Regions from separate parts of the Rhizobium sp. P2_G2 genome, predicted to be linked through region 1. Evidence: predicted binding sites of a transcription regulator. Region 1 holds the regulator's gene; each other region holds the start of a gene.
What was found. Region 1 encodes LexA, which represses DNA repair genes until DNA is damaged. Its sites were predicted from a motif close to TGTTCNNNNTGTGTTCNG; they were not measured.
Positions count from the first base shown of each region.

Region 1 (3,276 bases):
TCTGCTAGTCCCGCTCACAGCAAGCGGCCTCCACTATTCTTGCGCGCAGAGCGCGCGCGGCGGGACCGTCTTGTTCTCCGTTCAAGACCGCGATTGCCCACGCCCTGGAGACGCCGTTTTCTAAGCACCAGCGGGAAAAAGAGGTACCGCGAATGATAAAGGCGGCGCGCACCGTGGGATAATCAAATCGTTCAGCCACTTGCATTGCAAATCGCCCTGTGCACATTAGTCATGTGACAATATGTAAGTTACATTTTGTCACTAGTCAAACAGAAAAGTGACATTTTGTGCACCATGGATGTCGTCGGTATAATCGCGAGAGCAAAGCAGGCATTGAATCTCAAGCAGGATCAAGAGCTTGCCGACTATCTCGGGGTATCAAGAAGTACCATTGCGGCATGGAGGCGCCGGGCGTCAGTGCCAGCAAAATACCTATCCGAAATGCTCTCTGGAGGTACAGTTTCCCTAGACTGGTTGATGTCGGGCAGCGGAGAGCCCAAAACGGTCGGGCGACACGGTCTTACTGACAAACCCCTTGAGATTGACAAGGAAGATCTCTGGCTAGCATTGCTCGCAACGCGTCACGAGCTTGCAAACTCCAAGTCCGAACCCGACCGGAGGCTTGCTGGCGGGTTGACGGATGACCAACTAGCGACGATCCACATTTGGGTCGGTGAGTACGTAACTCGGATCAAGGCATCTCGGGACAAATGGCTGAAATCCGGTTTGATCAAGCCTCAGGACATCTACAAAGCACTGGTCACCGAGTATGCCGTAGGTGAATTCGATGCTCCGCCTCCGCCGTGGTGGGAGGACGAGCGTATTATCTAGGGTTGCTCAATCTGTTGCTCAATCGCCAGAATGCTCCGTTCACCAATTCCGCTAGTTGCTCAATAAACTAATTTAAAACAATGACTTAATATTTATCCTGGAATGAAGAATTTGGTGTTGCTCAATCTGGCGATTGGTAACACTATTTTTCCGCGAATTATCCTTTGAAAACAAAGGTGCGTTGCCATTTTCATTCCAGAATAGCTCTGACAGCCATTCCGAAATATCTTTCGCGCCTCCACGCGTTAACCATATTTAAAACCCTTGCGGAACATACATGGAACATATAGTGTTTGTTCGAGATTTGTTTCACGATTCCCAAGGGGACGTCCATGCTGACGAGAAAACAACAGGAACTTCTACTGTTCATCCATGAGCGGATGAAGGAGTCCGGCGTGCCCCCTTCGTTCGATGAGATGAAGGATGCGCTCGATTTGGCCTCGAAGTCCGGCATCCACCGGTTGATCACGGCATTGGAGGAGCGTGGTTTCATTCGCCGGCTTCCCAACCGTGCCCGGGCGCTCGAAGTCATCAAGCTGCCCGAGGCCTATTCGCCGAGCATCAAGCCGCCGCAGAAGGGTTTCAATCCAAGCGTCATCGAAGGCTCGCTCGGCAAGGTGCAGCCGGCGCCCGCGCCGAAGCCGGCAGCCAACGAGAACTCCGGTGAAGCGGTGGCAATCCCTGTTATGGGCCGCATCGCCGCCGGTGTGCCGATTTCGGCGATCCAGAACATCACCCACGATATTTCCGTCCCGGCCGGCATGCTCGGCAGCGGCGAACATTATGCGCTCGAGGTCAAAGGCGATTCGATGATCGAGGCCGGCATCCTCGATGGCGACACGGTGATCATCCGCAACGGCAGCACGGCGAGCCCGGGCGACATCGTCGTAGCGCTCGTCGACGACGAGGAAGCGACGCTCAAGCGCTTCCGCCGCAAAGGGGCTTCCATTGCGCTTGAGGCCGCGAATCCGGCTTACGAAACTCGCATCTTCGGGCCGGATCGCGTCAAGGTCCAGGGCAAGCTGGTCGGACTCATCCGCCGCTATCACTGACAAGCGGCGATCGGTTGACGCGCGGCGAGCAGCCTCGCCTGCGTCGGCTTAATATCATTTCTTCTTCTTTGATTCCTTGAGCGCTTTGTTGCGCGCCATGATCGCGATCGCATAGCCCTCCTTGTTGACCTGACGGGCGCGGCCGAAGCCGGCGGCGCCATCCGGAACATCCTCGGTGATCACGCTGCCGGAGGCGGTCAGCGCCCCTGCCCCGATCGTCACCGGTGCGACAAGTGCACTGTTCGAGCCGATGAATGCGTCGGCGCCGATCCGGGTTTCGAACTTGTTGAAGCCATCATAATTGCAGGTGATCGTGCCGGCGCCGATATTCGCCCGCGCGCCGATGATGGCATCGCCGATATAGCTCAGATGATTGACCTTGGCGCCCTCGCCGATCGCGGCATTCTTCACTTCGCAGAAATTGCCAACCTTGGCCTTTTCGCCCAGGTCTGCGCCAGGCCGCAGCCGTGCGTACGGACCAACGCTTGCGCCTGGCGCAATATGGGCGCCCTCGATATGCGAGAAGGCGTGGATGACGACGTCACTATCGACGGTGACGCCGGGACCGAACCAGACATTCGGTTCGATCACAGTGTCGCGGCCGATCCGCGTGTCATGCGACAGGAAGACGGTTTCCGGCGCGATCATCGTCACGCCCGAGAGCATCAACTGATGACGGCGCTTCTTCTGCCAGATCGCTTCGAGTTCGGCGAGTTCCGCCCGGTTGTTGCAGCCGGCAACCATGTCGCTCGGCGCTTCGACCGTCGCCGCCCTGCCGCCTTCGCGGTGGAGGATTTCGATGATGTCGGTGACGTAATACTCGCCCTTGACATTGTTATTGGTGATTTTCGTCAGCAGCGACAAAGCCTTGCGGCCATCGATCGCCATGATGCCGCTATTGCAGAAGGTGACCTTCCGCTCGGCCTCTGTCGCGTCCTTTTCCTCGCGGATGGCGACGAGCTCGCCGTCCTTGGTAAGCAGGCGTCCATAGCCCGTGGGTTTGTCGGTTTCGAAGCCGACGACCGCGACATCATAGCCGGCGCGCACTTTCTCCAGCGCTTCGATCAGCGGTGCGGGTTCGATCAGAGGCCCGTCGCCATAGGCGACCAGGATCTGATCGTAGTCCTTTTCGATTTCGCCGCGCGCCGCCAGCACAGCGTGGCCTGTGCCGAGCCGCTCGGCCTGTTCAAAGGCGCGGACCTCGATACCGGACCCGGACGCTGCGGCCACGACCGGCTCCGCATCGCGGCCAACGACCAGCGCGATGCAGTCAGCACCGCTGCGGCCGAGCGCCAGCATCACGTGCGAGATCATCGGCAGGTTGCCGATCGTGTGCAGCACCTTCGACTTGGCGGAGTTCATCCGCTTGCTCTCGCCTGCCGCCAGCACCACT
Region 1 covers NZ_JBFUFF010000062.1:38,364-41,639, reverse strand. The annotation lists partial or broken gene AC1D06_RS29385 (hypothetical protein) at 1-18, opposite strand, end outside; gene AC1D06_RS29380 (helix-turn-helix domain-containing protein) at 295-831, shown strand; gene lexA (transcriptional repressor LexA) at 1,164-1,883, shown strand; gene glmU (bifunctional UDP-N-acetylglucosamine diphosphorylase/glucosamine-1-phosphate N-acetyltransferase GlmU) at 1,938-3,276, opposite strand, start outside.

Region 2 (6,813 bases), on a different contig from region 1:
GACAATGTCGACTTCGACCACGGCTACACGACCATCTGGGATACCGGCGGCACGGACACGATTGCCTATCGCGGCGAGAGCCGGGCAAAGATCGACCTGCGCGCTGCCACGCTCAAAGCCGAGATCGGCGGCGGCGGCTGGGTTTCGACATCCGAGACACTGACCGGCGGCTACACCATTGCCCATTCTGTCGTCATCGAGAATGCCAGGGGTGCTGCCGCCGCCGACATCCTGATCGGCAATGACGTCGCCAACGTCCTGTCAGGGCGCAACGGCGACGACACGCTCTCCGGCGGCGCGGGTGCCGATACCCTTTATGGCGGTCTCGGCACAGACACGATGACCGGCGGCACGCAGGCAGACAGCTTCGTCTTCAAGACGCTGGCCGACAGCACGGTTGCCGCTGTCGGCCAGGATTCGATCCTCGATTTCTCGGGCACAGACGGCGATCACATCGCTCTCTCGGCCATCGACGCCAATTCGCAGATATCCGGAAACCAGGCTTTCACCTATCTCGGTTCGGCGGCTTTCACCGGCAAGGTCGGCGAACTGCGTTTCGTCGAGCAGGACGCCGACACCTATGTGTATGGCGACACGAACGGTGACAAGAAAGCCGATTTCGCCATTCACCTCGATGGTGCGATCGCGTTGACGAAGGACGATTTCATTCTCTGACAGGTGGTCGCCGACACGCCTGCTTCCCGGTCACGCAGACGTGTCCCCGCCGTCAAAAGGCCAGCGACTGCTGCACCGGCTTTGGCGGCGTGACCTCCACGCCTTCCAGCTCCAGCATGCGCCGCTTGGAATCAGAGCCGCCCGGCGCCGAGAAACCGCCGATCTTGCCGCCGGCCGCCAGCACGCGATGGCAGGGGATGATCAGCGCCACCGGGTTCTTCGCCATCGCCTGACCGACATCGCGGGCGGCCTCGGGGCCGGCGCCGAGTTGCCTGGCAAGCGTGCCATAGGTGGTCGTGTGGCCCCATTCGACGCGGCGGGCAGCATCATAGATGCGCCGGAAGAAATCGTCCTGCTCGCCGAGATCGAGCCTCACGCCGGAGAAATCGACAGCTTCACCGTCGAAATAGCGTTTCACGGCGGCGATGGTGTCCATGACCTCGGCCGGCGGTGTGGCGGGGCTGGCAGTCGGGATGCGGCGCAGCAGCAGTCTCTCCGTGGACTCCGCGGCTTTGGTCGGCAGTTGGAAGCGTGTGACGCCGCTTTCATTCCAGCTGATCCCGCAGAAACCGGCTGCGGTTTCGAAGACATGATAGAATTGATTCATCTGAGCCATGGTTCAGCCCTCGTGTTTCGATATGCCCCATATATCGTGCTCAAATCCTCCAGCCTCCACCCGATTCTTGCACAAAATGCGCATTTCTCGCGGTTTCTCACATCGAGCTGAAACGTCTTTGGCTTCGCCTGCGTATATCAGTTTGACTCGAAACCACGGCCCTTGTCAAAGCAATTTGTTCTCTTTTTGTTCTTGATCTGCCGGTATTTTTGAGGCTTAGTGAAGGCGTCAAACGAACTGATGGAGATGCCAATGTCACGCGCACAATTCGAATTCGATTTGACCGGGGGCGAAGACAACAATCCGCCGCCAAGTTTCAAGGCCAGAGTGGATTTGTTTGTTGGCCTGCAGGCATCCGCTGCCGCGGCCAGACAAGCGACCGATATAGCCGGAGTTTTCATGCGCCGCCTCGGTGTCGCCGAGGAGATTCGGCCGCCGCATGTCACGCTCCAAGGGCTGGGCATGCATAACATGTTCTCCCTTATGGATCTGGCTGCGAAGAAGGAGGAATTGTCGTCGGTCGCGGTCGAACCCTTCATGCTGACGTTCGACCAGATCATGAGCTTCCAGCGGCCGCATGACAAAAAGGCGCTGATCTTATGCTGCAGCCAGCCAAATCGCTACCTCATCGAACTGCAGAAAAATATCGCCGCGGCCCAAAGCCAGCCGGGTGTCGAGAGTGAAGCGACACGGACATTCACCCCGCATCTGACGCTGTTTTACACCGAACAGCTTGTGATGCGGCAATCGCTGGAAACGCCGGTGCGATGGCTGGTGCGGGATTTCCATATCATCTGGAGCCATATCGGCGAATGCCGGCACGAGAGCCTCTGGCAATGGCCGCCGCTAGCGTGAGCGGCGTTCATGGTCGATCAGCCAGCGCTTGCGTTCCATGCCGCCGCCATAGCCGGTCAAGGCACCGTTGCTGCCGACAAGGCGATGGCAGGGGATGACGATGCTGACGGGATTGAGCGCATTGGCCGATCCGACGGCCCGATGCGCGTTCGGCCTGTCCAGCCGGGCAGCCAGTTCGCCGTAGCTCAATGTCGTGCCGGCTGGAATAGCGCGCAATGCCATCCAGACCTGCCGCTGGAAAGACGTGCCGCCCGGCTCGACAGGTATGCTGTCGAGCGCATCCAAGGCGCCGTCGAGATAAGCATGGATGGCGGAGGCAATGTGGGTCAGACAGACGGTTTCCTCGAAACTGAGGTCACGGCCGTAACGCGGCTGCAGAATTTGACGCAGACGGCCTTCGGGAGAATCGAAATCGAGGGCGACGAGTTTCTCCCCGTCCAAGACGATCAGTATCGGACCGATCGCATGATCGGCTTCGATGGAGGAGAGTTGAAGGCTTTTGATGGCCATGAGAAATCCGGAAAACGGGTCATTCGGGAATGGCGGCAGCCAATAGATAGAGTCGAGATGTCGCGGTCGCCACCCGATTTGATCGACGCCAGGGAAATCTCATATTCCAAATCCGCAGGTGGATTGATAGAGACGGCAGAAACAGACAGGAAGACAAGCATGTCCGCCAGGATTTACGGCATCAAGAACTGCGACACGATGAAAAAGGCCTTCGACTGGCTGAAGACGAACGATGTCGCTTATGATTTTCACGATTATCGCGCCGAGGGAATCGATGCCGGCACGGTCAAGAACTGGGTGAGAAAGCTTGGCTGGGAGAAGGTGCTGAACAAGGCTTCGACGACCTTCAAAGAGCTTCCCGATGCCGACAAGGTCGATCTGGATGCAGACAAGGCTATCCGGCTGATGGTGCAGAACCCGACGATGATCAAGCGTCCGATGCTGGTGGAAGACGACAGGATCACCGCCGGATTCAAGCCGGACATATACGCTGCATTGTTTCAGCGCTAATCCATACCGATAGCCGATCGGGGGGCGATCATGTCCAAATCCACGCGTGCGACGCTCGCGCTTGCCAAGGCGGGCGCCATATTCGAAGTGCTCACTTATGATTACGATCCCGATGCCGACAAGATCGGCATCCAGGCAGCCGAAGCGCTCGGCGTCTCACCCGCGATCGTGCTCAAGACGCTGATGGCGGAGGTGGACGGCAAGCCGGTCTGCGTCGTCATCCCCTCGGACAAGGAAGTCAGCATGAAGAAGCTGGCGGCCGCCTTCCACGGCAAGTCGGCCAACATGATGAAGCCGGCCGCGGCGGAGAAGGCCACCGGCTATGTCGTCGGCGGCATATCGCCGTTCGGCCAGAAGAAGCAGGTGCCGACCGTGTTCGAGGCCGAAGCCATGGCGCATGATCTGGTGTTCATGAATGGCGGCCAGCGCGGGCTGCAAGTGAAGCTGGCGCCGCAGGCGGCCGTAAAGGCAGCCAGCGCGATTTTCGCATCTGTTGTCGCCTAGCCGCCGGGAATATTTCTCCAGGCGGCCAGGAGGTCATTTGAAAAATGTGCCTTATCAGGCTGCGGTTTCCGGTGTGCCGCTCTGGGCTTCCGCCTTGGGGCCGCCCTTAGAAACGCCGACCATGGCGGGCCGCAGCACGCGATCGCCGATCACATAACCATCCTGCACGACCTGGACCACGGTATTGGCCGGGATTTCCGAGTTCGGGATCTCAAACATCGCCTGGTGGAAATTCGGGTCGAATTTCTGACCGGTGGGCGCGATTTTCTTGACGCCGTGGCGTTCCAAAGCCGAAAGCATGGAGCGCTCGGTCATCTCGACGCCTTCGACCAATGACACGAAGCCGGCATCGCCGCCGGCGCGCGCTTCGGCCGGAATGGCATCGAGCGCGCGGCGCAGATTGTCGGAAACCGCCAGCATGTCGCGGGCAAAGGCGGTGACGGCGTAGGTCTTGGCGTCCTTCACATCCCGTTCGGTGCGGCGGCGCAGATTGTCCATCTCGGCGGCGAGCCGGAGATAACGGTCCTTGAGATCGGCATTCTCGGCCTTCAGCACATCGATCGGATCGGGCTCCGGCGCTACGGCGGGCTGGCCATCGGCACCCTGCGCCGCATTCACATCATTGTCGGCGTCCGTCTGATACGCATTGTTATTTTCATCCGTCATGGCGGTCTCCGCATACTGGTATGTCGTGATTTGCTGCGGATATCGAGGTTTAGCGCGAAAAAATCAAGGGTTTCGGTGAAGATTCCTACCAGTGCATGGAGCATGGCAATCGCATGACAGATGTCGCAATCAGGTTATTGCGGAGATCGCAGAGATATAGAGGCGGCGCTGGCGCCGGCCCGTGTGCCGATGCGGAGGACCTGCTCAGATGGCGATGAAGTCGGTGTTGGTCATCGCAAGGCCTGTCGACAGCTGAGCGAACTTGATGGCGGCCGCACCGTTCCTGCTGCCGTCTGCGTCATACATCAAGGCACCTGTGGCGTCGTTATAAATGATGCGGTCGGATCTGTCATGCGCCTGTGCACCATCGAAGAAGGCCGTGGGATCTAGAACGCCCTCGGGGAGAGCAGTGAACACCTTGTTCTCAAGGCGAACGAGATCGCTGCCGACCGTATAGTCGGTGATCGAGTCGACATTGTTGACACCGTCGAGAAGGGTCCTGAAGATAAAGACATCGTTGCCGTTGCCACCCGTCAGGATGTCATTGCCATAGCTGCCGTCGAGGCGGTCGTTGCCATCGCCGCCGATGAGCGTATTGGCAAGCACATTGCCGGTGAACTTGTCGTTGCCGGTGCCGCCCGTGGCGTTTTCGATCAGCGAGGCGGTTTTGCCTTTGTAGAGAAGCGCATTGTAGACGTTGGCACGGGCCATGTGATGGCCGTCGCCGAGATCGGCGAGCGGCCCGAAGGTCGACCCTTCGCCGGCATTGAGGTTGACGGTGAGATTCGCGGTTTTGTTGGAAAAATCATAGGTATCGGTGCCGCCGCCGTCCCAGATGGTCAGGAGGGCGCGATGATTGACGGGCGTGCCTTGCCCTGTGCCGTTGATCAGCAGTTGGTTGTTGTCGTCCCAGCTATAGACGGTATCGCCATTGTTGAAGCTGAAATCGGCGCCGTAGAGATATTGCAGGGCGGCAATGTCATCCTGCATCAGAGTCGTCGGATGGTCGATCGCGCTGTCGCCCCGGGTCGTGTCGCCGACATATTGATGATAGGTCATGACGGAATATTCAAAGGAATTGTGATCCGCGGGAAGCTGCGGAAATGTGATCCCGTGACCGCCCTGGCTTACATGGCCGTGTTTGAGGCCGAGCGAGTGGCCGAGTTCATGCATCAGACCTGACGCATAGGCGAAACTGCCGACCGTCGGCATGTCGTATGTGTTGTGGACGAACCAGCAATCGCCCCAGCCGACCGTCGCCCTGGCCGGGTCGGGAGGATTACCCTCGGCCGTGCGGCTGCCGGGGATATGGGCTCCGCTTCCGTCCGAATAGTCGATCGTATCGGCCTCGCCGAAACGAATATCGGCGTTTACGTCGGCAGTCTGCGTGAAGGTCAGCCCGCACACGCCCTGGACATTGGCAAGGATGGTGGCGCAAGCGCTCTGCTGGTCCGCATTCATCGCCTCGAAGCCGGTCACCGCCTTGTAGCCGTTATGGGTGTATTCATCGGAACTGGTGGGGAAGGAATAGGTGAGATCCTTGTGATCCCATTTCCAGCCCCAGAGCAGTCCGTTGATGTCGTCCGTATTGGTCAGGTTGACCTGCGGCGGCTGATTGCGGAACGACATATTGTCGACGCCGAAGCCCTGCACGTCATTCTTGTCGTTGTTGACGACGACGCGCGCGATTCCGACCGCGTTGCTGTAGACGAAATGCTGGAAGCCGGTCTGGTCATTTTTGAACCGCTCGAGCAGGTTGCCCGCCGCGTCGAAAAATTTGACCGTGGTGGTGTCGACATCGTCGAAATAGCCGACATCGAATTCGACGCGATCGACCGGATTGCTGAACGTCCAGGACACCGGCCCCATATAGGTCGTGTCGTGTGCCAGCACCGGCGACGTCACCTGGGCGCCATCGGCAACGATCTGGCCGTGGAACTGGATGATGTTGACCTTGCATTTGTAGATCGGGTCGAAGGAACCGAAGTCCTGTTCCGAAAAGGTAATGGTCTGCATCGCAATGCCCTCCCCCGAACGCATGACTGACGAAGTTGACGCGTCATTCCGCCCGCGCCGACCGAAATCGGCGCGTTGCTTGCATCACCAAAATATAGACCAGAAATGGAAGGCTCTCCGTAGCTTGACAATCACAAACTGCGGGAATTTATATTTAGAAAATACTGAAATTCTGCCCAAAAGTCAATGTAAAAGCAAAAATGTCGGAGATTTTCCGGATCGTCAGCGCGCCTGTCCATTGAGTTTCGACATCAGCTGCGCGGTATAATCGACCATCGGCACGATGCGCGCATAATTGAGTCGGGTCGGGCCTATGACGCCGACGGCGCCGATGATGCGGTCCTCGGCATTGCGATAAGGTGCGACGATCAGCGACGAGCCGGAGAGCGAGAACAGCGTGTTCTCCGAGCCGATGAAGATGCGCACGCCCTGGCCGCTTTCGGCAAGATTGAGGATGTCGC
Region 2 covers NZ_JBFUFF010000002.1:157,283-164,095, forward strand. The annotation lists gene AC1D06_RS03115 (M10 family metallopeptidase C-terminal domain-containing protein) at 1-675, shown strand, start outside; gene AC1D06_RS03120 (methylated-DNA--[protein]-cysteine S-methyltransferase) at 728-1,291, opposite strand; gene AC1D06_RS03125 (2'-5' RNA ligase family protein) at 1,544-2,146, shown strand; gene AC1D06_RS03130 (methylated-DNA--[protein]-cysteine S-methyltransferase) at 2,138-2,656, opposite strand; gene AC1D06_RS03135 (arsenate reductase) at 2,816-3,166, shown strand; gene ybaK (Cys-tRNA(Pro) deacylase) at 3,197-3,670, shown strand; gene grpE (nucleotide exchange factor GrpE) at 3,725-4,336, opposite strand; gene AC1D06_RS03150 (M10 family metallopeptidase) at 4,541-6,352, opposite strand; gene hrcA (heat-inducible transcriptional repressor HrcA) at 6,575-6,813, opposite strand, start outside.
Region 2: the regulator LexA is predicted to act here: its motif matches at 1,468-1,485, upstream of AC1D06_RS03125 (2'-5' RNA ligase family protein).

Region 3 (6,813 bases), on a different contig from region 1:
TCAGCCATAGGTCGATTTCCAGGTCATTTCTGAGAATGACGGGCATGGCTTTCTCATGAACCTCGCCAACGACGCGATTGGGATTGGTAGTCAGGAATCCGAACAGGTCGATGGTCTCGACGCCGGTCTTGATCTTCCGCACGGACGTCCACTGCGGCACCCATATTCCGGCAAACCAGAACAGCGGCTTGTCTTCGTTTAATGCAAACCAGGCGTTCGGCGTTCGGCCGCCCTCAACTTTGCTTGCAGGATCAGGCTCGGCAAACTCAGTCACCGGCACGATGCAGCGATTTTCAACGCCAAGCCACGGCTTCCAATGCCGGCTGTCAGTGTTGCGAACGTTTGTGGTGCCGCCGTCCGGCTCCATCTTCAGCAACTGATCGAAGTCGACGTCTTTGCCCTTTGCCCGCAGCTTATCCGCGCGTGTCGCTGCAGCTTTGAACAGCGCCTGTTTCGAACTCGGCAGGCCCCAGCGCACGTTCACCAGTTCCAAGCTGCCGCCATTGTTGCGGATGATGGGTGCTTCCTGGTCTGGATAAATCTCGTAGGCGTCTCGCAGATTGATCCGGCTATGCGCTTCTCGCGCCCACTTGTTCTGCCAGTCCTTTGGCTCCATGCGAAAAAAATTGCACATTACAAAGGTCCATCCTTCCAAACCGGCACGCGCTTATAGGTCACCTTGACCAGCCGCCGAACCCGCAACCATGTCCCGCTTCTCGCCGCATTCGTCGCAGCGGAACCAGTTCGGAATTTCATGAATGCCGATCGAGCCGCAGAGCGTCAATAAGTCTTTTGGCAGATACCGGCGCATGACGCGGCAGCGCTGGCAGGTGACCTTGACCAACATGCCGTCGATATCAGCCTGAGCCAAGGTGTAGGCCATCTGCCTGCGGGTATAACCGTTTCTCTCAGGCAAGGGGTACTCCGTGCTTATCTCGGCACCCTTTGGAAATGGATGACGCTCGCGCCACGAACATTGCATCTCGTGCAACGAAGCCGACGCGCCAGCTTCATCACGGGCACCGTTGAGCCGCGCTCAGCTTCCAGGCGCCAGCGGTCTATGACGGTATCCCGACCACAGGATTGGCATTGAGCTGTAAGAAACCATGCGGCGGGGAGATCACCCAGCGTCAGCTTCTTTGCTGCCTCCGAGGCCGCAAACAGTTCGTTGAGCGTGAAGCCATTGAATGGGCCGTCGCGGTACAAGAGGGCGCCACGATCACGCTACTTAACAAGCCTCAACTCGGCAGGCGGCTTTCCGTGCCGTTCGTGCAGCCCCGCTAGATACCACTCGGTCAAATCCTCACCGCGCTCATAGTCTCGTTCGAACATCGCCCGCTGATGGGGATTGGCACGGCTTCGCTCGTAGGCCTTCTGGACCTCGTCCGGGTAATCAATCAGGTTCATGTTGTCCAGGTCTTCAATGTCCATTTCCATCCAGTCATAGGGTAGTTTCTGCCAGAGGATGACACGGGAGCCCAAGTAGGCGCGGACAATCTCTTCGTCGCTGGCGGTAGCAACGAATGCGTTCCATTCCTCTTCAGCTTTGTCGAGCATTGCAGCTACCGCAGGGCCGCGCGCCTTCATCCTGTCGTACTCTTCCTGGGTCATATGGTCACTATATTGGGAATAGGGGCCGATTGGCTCGTATTTGTCAGACATCGTTCAACTCCTTCCCTTCCGAGACATGTTCTTATTTTGTTCACGTATCTTCGAGTGAGTCAAGCGCCTTGGAGTTGAGCTTATGCTGCGGCCAAGAACGCGTTTGAAATCTCCGGCTGGTCCAGCTCTCAGCCCACATTTTGGCCGGCGGCTGGCGGCCGGTTCCATGTTCGCCAGTTCTTACCCTTGCCGCGGTCCTTCGGGTTGAAGTCGAGGCCTCCGAAGTGCTCCTTGAACAGCCTGGCGTGCTCGGGGTCAGCAAAGCACCAGATGTTATAGTCGATGCCATCGTGCCGGACCGACTGGCTTCGAGGCGACATCGAGAAGCCAGCGCAAAAGGGCATCACTTCGTCGAAAATGCGTTGGCGGGTTCGCTCGGCTGGCACTGCGACTTGATGAGGCCATTCTCGATCGACGGTCCTATAGGACATCTCGTTCTTGCGTCTCATGGCCGGCTCCACATGAGTTTCGGCCGCCTGGCGGTCGCCACCTCCCCGGGGCTTAGAGCTGCTTCTTGCCGCGCGAAGTCGCATTCTCGACACGGACACAGGTAGATCTTTGGCGTTTGAGGCGGCGCCGACCGCTCCGTAAAATCAAGACGCAACTGTCCTTCCGCCGCTGTCGCCATGGCAGTGCTCCATCATGATCATAGGATTTCAATCCGCCGCTCGGCGGAATTTGTTCCTATAATGTTCATGGTGCAGCAGAGAGTCAAGCAGGCGGGAGTTGCGACGCGGCCATGCCGTTTCAGGCCTGTTGGACTCCGCGCCGCCAGCGGCGATATTGTCGGGCAAAATCAATATGACGGAAGCCACGATGAGTGACGATGAGAAAATTGCCTATGCTGTCCGAATGCCACGGAGCATGCTCGAACGCATCAGGCAGTCGGCGCGGCAAAGCGGGATCCCAGTCAACCGCGAAATGATCAGACGGTTGAGCCACGAACTGCCGCCGCTTTCCGGCGCCGAAGGCGGTCGCACATCGAATGACGAAAGAACTGGCAGCAGAACGTTGATTGTCGAGGAAGAGGCGCGCCGCATTTTGCTCGAGCAGCCGGCGCTCGCGGACGCAATCGCGCAATTGATGGGCTCAGCGCCTGCTAAGACAGGCGGCCTCACGATCAAACAATCGGAACTGCTGGATTTCATGAGGAGTTACGCCGCGCAACACAATGGCATCGCGCCGACCTACGACGAGATAATGATCGGGATGGGGATCGGCTCGAAATCCACGATAAACAGGCTGATGGTCGGCTTGGAGGAGCGAGGTTACATCACCAGGATGCCGGGACAGGCGCGGTCGATCAAAGTAATTTAATCGAAAGAGAAAGCCGTTCCTTGTGGGCGAACGCTGAAGGCGGACTTGGCTGGGCTAGACTCCCGGTTGAGGCTATGGTGTGGTGCCCTCAAGCCTAGGGAGAACTTTTACATGGCAAATATCGAAGTTAACGGCCGCTATCCGATCAATCTCCAGCACTCGGACTTCACGCTGTTAATGCATGGGACGATGGTCGTTCACACCGGCTCGAAGATTGTGCTTAACTACGGGAACCACCAATACATTGAGCTGGACGGCTCTAACATCGAATACGACAGCCAGGGCGACCTGAAGAGCGGGACATTCACCGGATACGCAAATTTCGACCACGACTTCAAGTACTACAGCATCTCTGGGGTTCACATCACCGCCGAAAAGCTCTTGTCAGTAGCCGCGACCCACGACAAATGGGATGATTTCAAACTTATCGCGAGCACTCTATCTGGGAAAGACACTTTCTCAGGCGGAACAGCTGATGACAGCTACGGCACCTACGCTGGCGACGATATTCTCGCAGGGAACGAAGGTAGTGACCATCTTGACGCCGGCAAAGGCAATGATCGGCTCGTCGGCGGCTATGGCAACGACACGCTGACGGGTGGGCCTGGCAGCGACATTTTCATTTACAAGCTTGAGACGGATTCAAAGCTTGATGCTGGCGTCGACACCATCACTGATTTTGGCCGCGGCGATAAAATCGATCTCCACGCCATCGACGCGAATTTGACCACCTCGAAGAACGATGCCTTTAAATGGATCGGGCAAAACGAATTCTCCGACAAAGGCACAGTTGGCGGCGAACTTCGGTACGAATACCACGACAGCCAGACGTGGATTTTAGGCGAGATCAACGGGTCCAAGGGAGTCGATTTCATGATCAAGCTCGATCACAACATCGCTCTGAACGCCCACGATTTCATCCTTTAGAGCCTCGTTGCCAGCAGCGGACGTACTCCGGAAACACCTGCTCGGTATTCCATTGCTTCAGCCTGCAGCTATTGCCGCGGTGTAGGCGTGACGCCGATGAGCCGGATGATCAGAATGTCGTTGCTCTCCAGGCCAGCTTCCCTGGCAAGGCGCTCGACGCTGGCTTCCTCCTCATCGGTGGTCACGATCCGAACCACTTTCGGACTGGTCTTCGTGTTTGTGCCTGCCATCGTTTCCAGCTTCTCGACTCGATTGGTCAGGTTGCCAAGCATGAGCGCGCTCCGTCTTTCACAAACTTTGAAATCGACGAGACGAATGCTCGAGCCTCAAGCCGCGACCAGCCGCCCGGAATAGGTTCATTGGCTTCAAGAGCCGCGGAACCGAGAGAATGGACCGGGCCGACCAATGTCATTGTTGGCCTAAAGGCCTACATAGACCAGTCCGGAAATGCCGACCTTAAAGTGGTTCAACAACAATGCGGCTCGATCAGTATCTTCGACGATACCAAGGAACAAAGTCTTGGATGGTGCCGGTTGGTCCGGCGGCTTTCGAGACAAATATCGATGATTTGCTAAAAAGAAAAACCGGCAAGATCGATATACGATTGCCGGTTAAAACGCCTTGGTTCAAATTTATTTTAAGGTGTTATCCAAGTCCGCCGCGTTGCATGACAACCAATCTGATTTGCTCTGTCTTAGCAAGCTTCAATTCTTCAGTCTTCAACTTTGCAGGACTAGTGGTCTTCCTATGCGAATAGGTTGGTGGTGAATGAATCTTCTTTAATCTTTTGATTGAAATCGACTGCACTCAAACTCAAAGTTCTTGTATCGCAATGCCATCATGTCAAAGCGATCGTCCAAACCGCCAAAGGCAATTCACTTAACCACACGCTAGTGGTAATCACTCTCGCTTTCGGGCGGTTTTTTCTTGGCGGCTGGTTGCTATCGTATATTCTTTGAGCAACCCACGTTTAGTTTGATTCAGCCACGTCGCCGCGATCAGCAGTGTTCGCGGAAAACCGTCCTTCGGCAATTGCCTTGCAGCATTTTGTCAAAGCACTTTCATCGGTCGTGCCGCGTTCGGATTCGCGCACGATCATCGATGCAAAAGCAGATTCATTTTCTCGGCTCCGATCGAACCACGGTTCGCCAACGATCTTCTCAAACACTCGCCGAACCAAGGCGAATTGATCTGGCTGAAGGTCAACATTCGAGAATGGCATTGCGTGCCTCCTGACTGGAAGGCGCGAATGAATAACAAATTGACCGTGACCGCCACATGAACACCCTGTTCATAGTGAAATTCAGCACGCCATCAAAATGTCTGGCTCGACTGCCGAATACGAGTCTCCAGTTTCCGCAAAATTGACCTTCGCCGCCGCCAAACAGATAAGACGAAATTCTTCAAACGAGCGGGTTCCTGCTCTAAATTCGATCAAAATGTGCCGGGCAAAGGCTTGTTGTCTTTCCGGCGAACGCGTGAACCAAGGTTCGGCGGCAATCTCCTTGTACACGGCGAGGATGGTTGCGAATTCGACCGGCTCAAATATGCCAGACGACGACTTCATCGAAAGCATGTTGTCCATATCTTCCCCTTGTCGCAATGCGATCACGCCCGGTCGCATATGACAATATTAGTAAAGCATTAACTATTGCGATTCGGCTATCAAAAATCGTGGTAGGGTTTGATTTGTGCGGTTTCGTACCGGATTTCCCGCTAGCCATCTTTGCGTGGATAGACGAAAAAGCTGGTTCCGTTTTGCAAATTTCCTAGCTAGCTAATGAGTGCCTTGTCGCCGCGGGAGGAACCAGATGCCGAAGTCACCGGATTCTGCAGACGTTTATGCAGGGTCGAAACTTCGCCTGCAAAGGCAGCTTCGTCATATGAGCCAGACAGAGCTTGCGAACGCACTTGGCGTTACGTTTCAACAGGTTCAGAAATATGAAAAAGGCGCAAACCGGATAAGCGCCGGCCGCCTTCAGACGATCTGCAAAATCTTAGGCGTCCAAATCAGCTTCTTTTTCGAGGGTGGCGACATTCTGCCGAGCGATACGACGAATGACGAACCAGAGCGTGGCGGCATTGCACCGTATCTGAAGTCGAGAGAAGCTGTCGCATTGAACACAAACTTCCTTACGATCAAGGATGCGGGCAAACGTCGTGCTTTCGTGAACTTGGTAGAAGCTTTGGCTGAAATGTATGGGAATGACAGGACCGATGACTTGGTCAACACCGATTAAGTGACACTTCACCGCCGCCCTAACCTCAAAACAGTAAGCCGGAACTATCGCATTCACTTTGCGTTGCCCTTCCATCGAGCAGTTCAGGAAGGAATGCACCATGAAAACCTCAATTTTCGTAGCCGCTCTGATTGCGGCTTCTGCCGTGGCACCACATGCATTTGCCGCGGATGCCAAAGTGACCGGCATGGCAGGGGGTGCGGCAACCGGCGCTCTCCTTGGTGGGCCTGTTGGTGCTGTTGTCGGCGGTGCGGTTGGGTTGACAACCGGTGCGGCCATTGACGACAGCAACAAAAAGACCGTCATCATTAAGAAACAGCAGCCGGATGTAATCGTGCACGAGAACGACAACCCGGATGTGGAAATTCAGCAATAACGCGAATGGCGGGTTTCGGCCCGCCACACCCTATTGAAAGACGGTGCCTCGTAAGGCTCGCTTCTGGACGCGCACTTCACAATCACGATTGGTCGCCTGTCAATTCTATAGAAAATTGCTCTTTGGCAATAGCCTCACCCGCCAGTTTGAGCATATCGTGGGAAAGCTGATCACGCCGGTACATTTCGATCAATGTTTTTGCAAGTCGCCTTGGATTATCCCCTGACCTATCAAACCACGGTTCGGCAATCACTTCCTTGAAGACAGCCTGCACAAGAGCGATTTGATCGG
Region 3 covers NZ_JBFUFF010000061.1:93-6,905, forward strand. The annotation lists gene AC1D06_RS28950 (SOS response-associated peptidase family protein) at 1-616, opposite strand, end outside; gene AC1D06_RS28955 (hypothetical protein) at 668-916, opposite strand; gene AC1D06_RS28960 (hypothetical protein) at 1,225-1,662, opposite strand; gene AC1D06_RS28965 (hypothetical protein) at 1,791-2,111, opposite strand; gene AC1D06_RS28970 (LexA family protein) at 2,479-2,979, shown strand; gene AC1D06_RS28975 (M10 family metallopeptidase C-terminal domain-containing protein) at 3,091-3,906, shown strand; gene AC1D06_RS28980 (hypothetical protein) at 3,975-4,178, opposite strand; gene AC1D06_RS28985 (hypothetical protein) at 4,877-5,128, opposite strand; gene AC1D06_RS28990 (hypothetical protein) at 5,210-5,491, opposite strand; gene AC1D06_RS28995 (helix-turn-helix domain-containing protein) at 5,718-6,146, shown strand; gene AC1D06_RS29000 (hypothetical protein) at 6,247-6,522, shown strand; gene AC1D06_RS29005 (hypothetical protein) at 6,605-6,813, opposite strand, start outside.
Region 3: the regulator LexA is predicted to act here: its motif matches at 2,342-2,359, upstream of AC1D06_RS28970 (LexA family protein).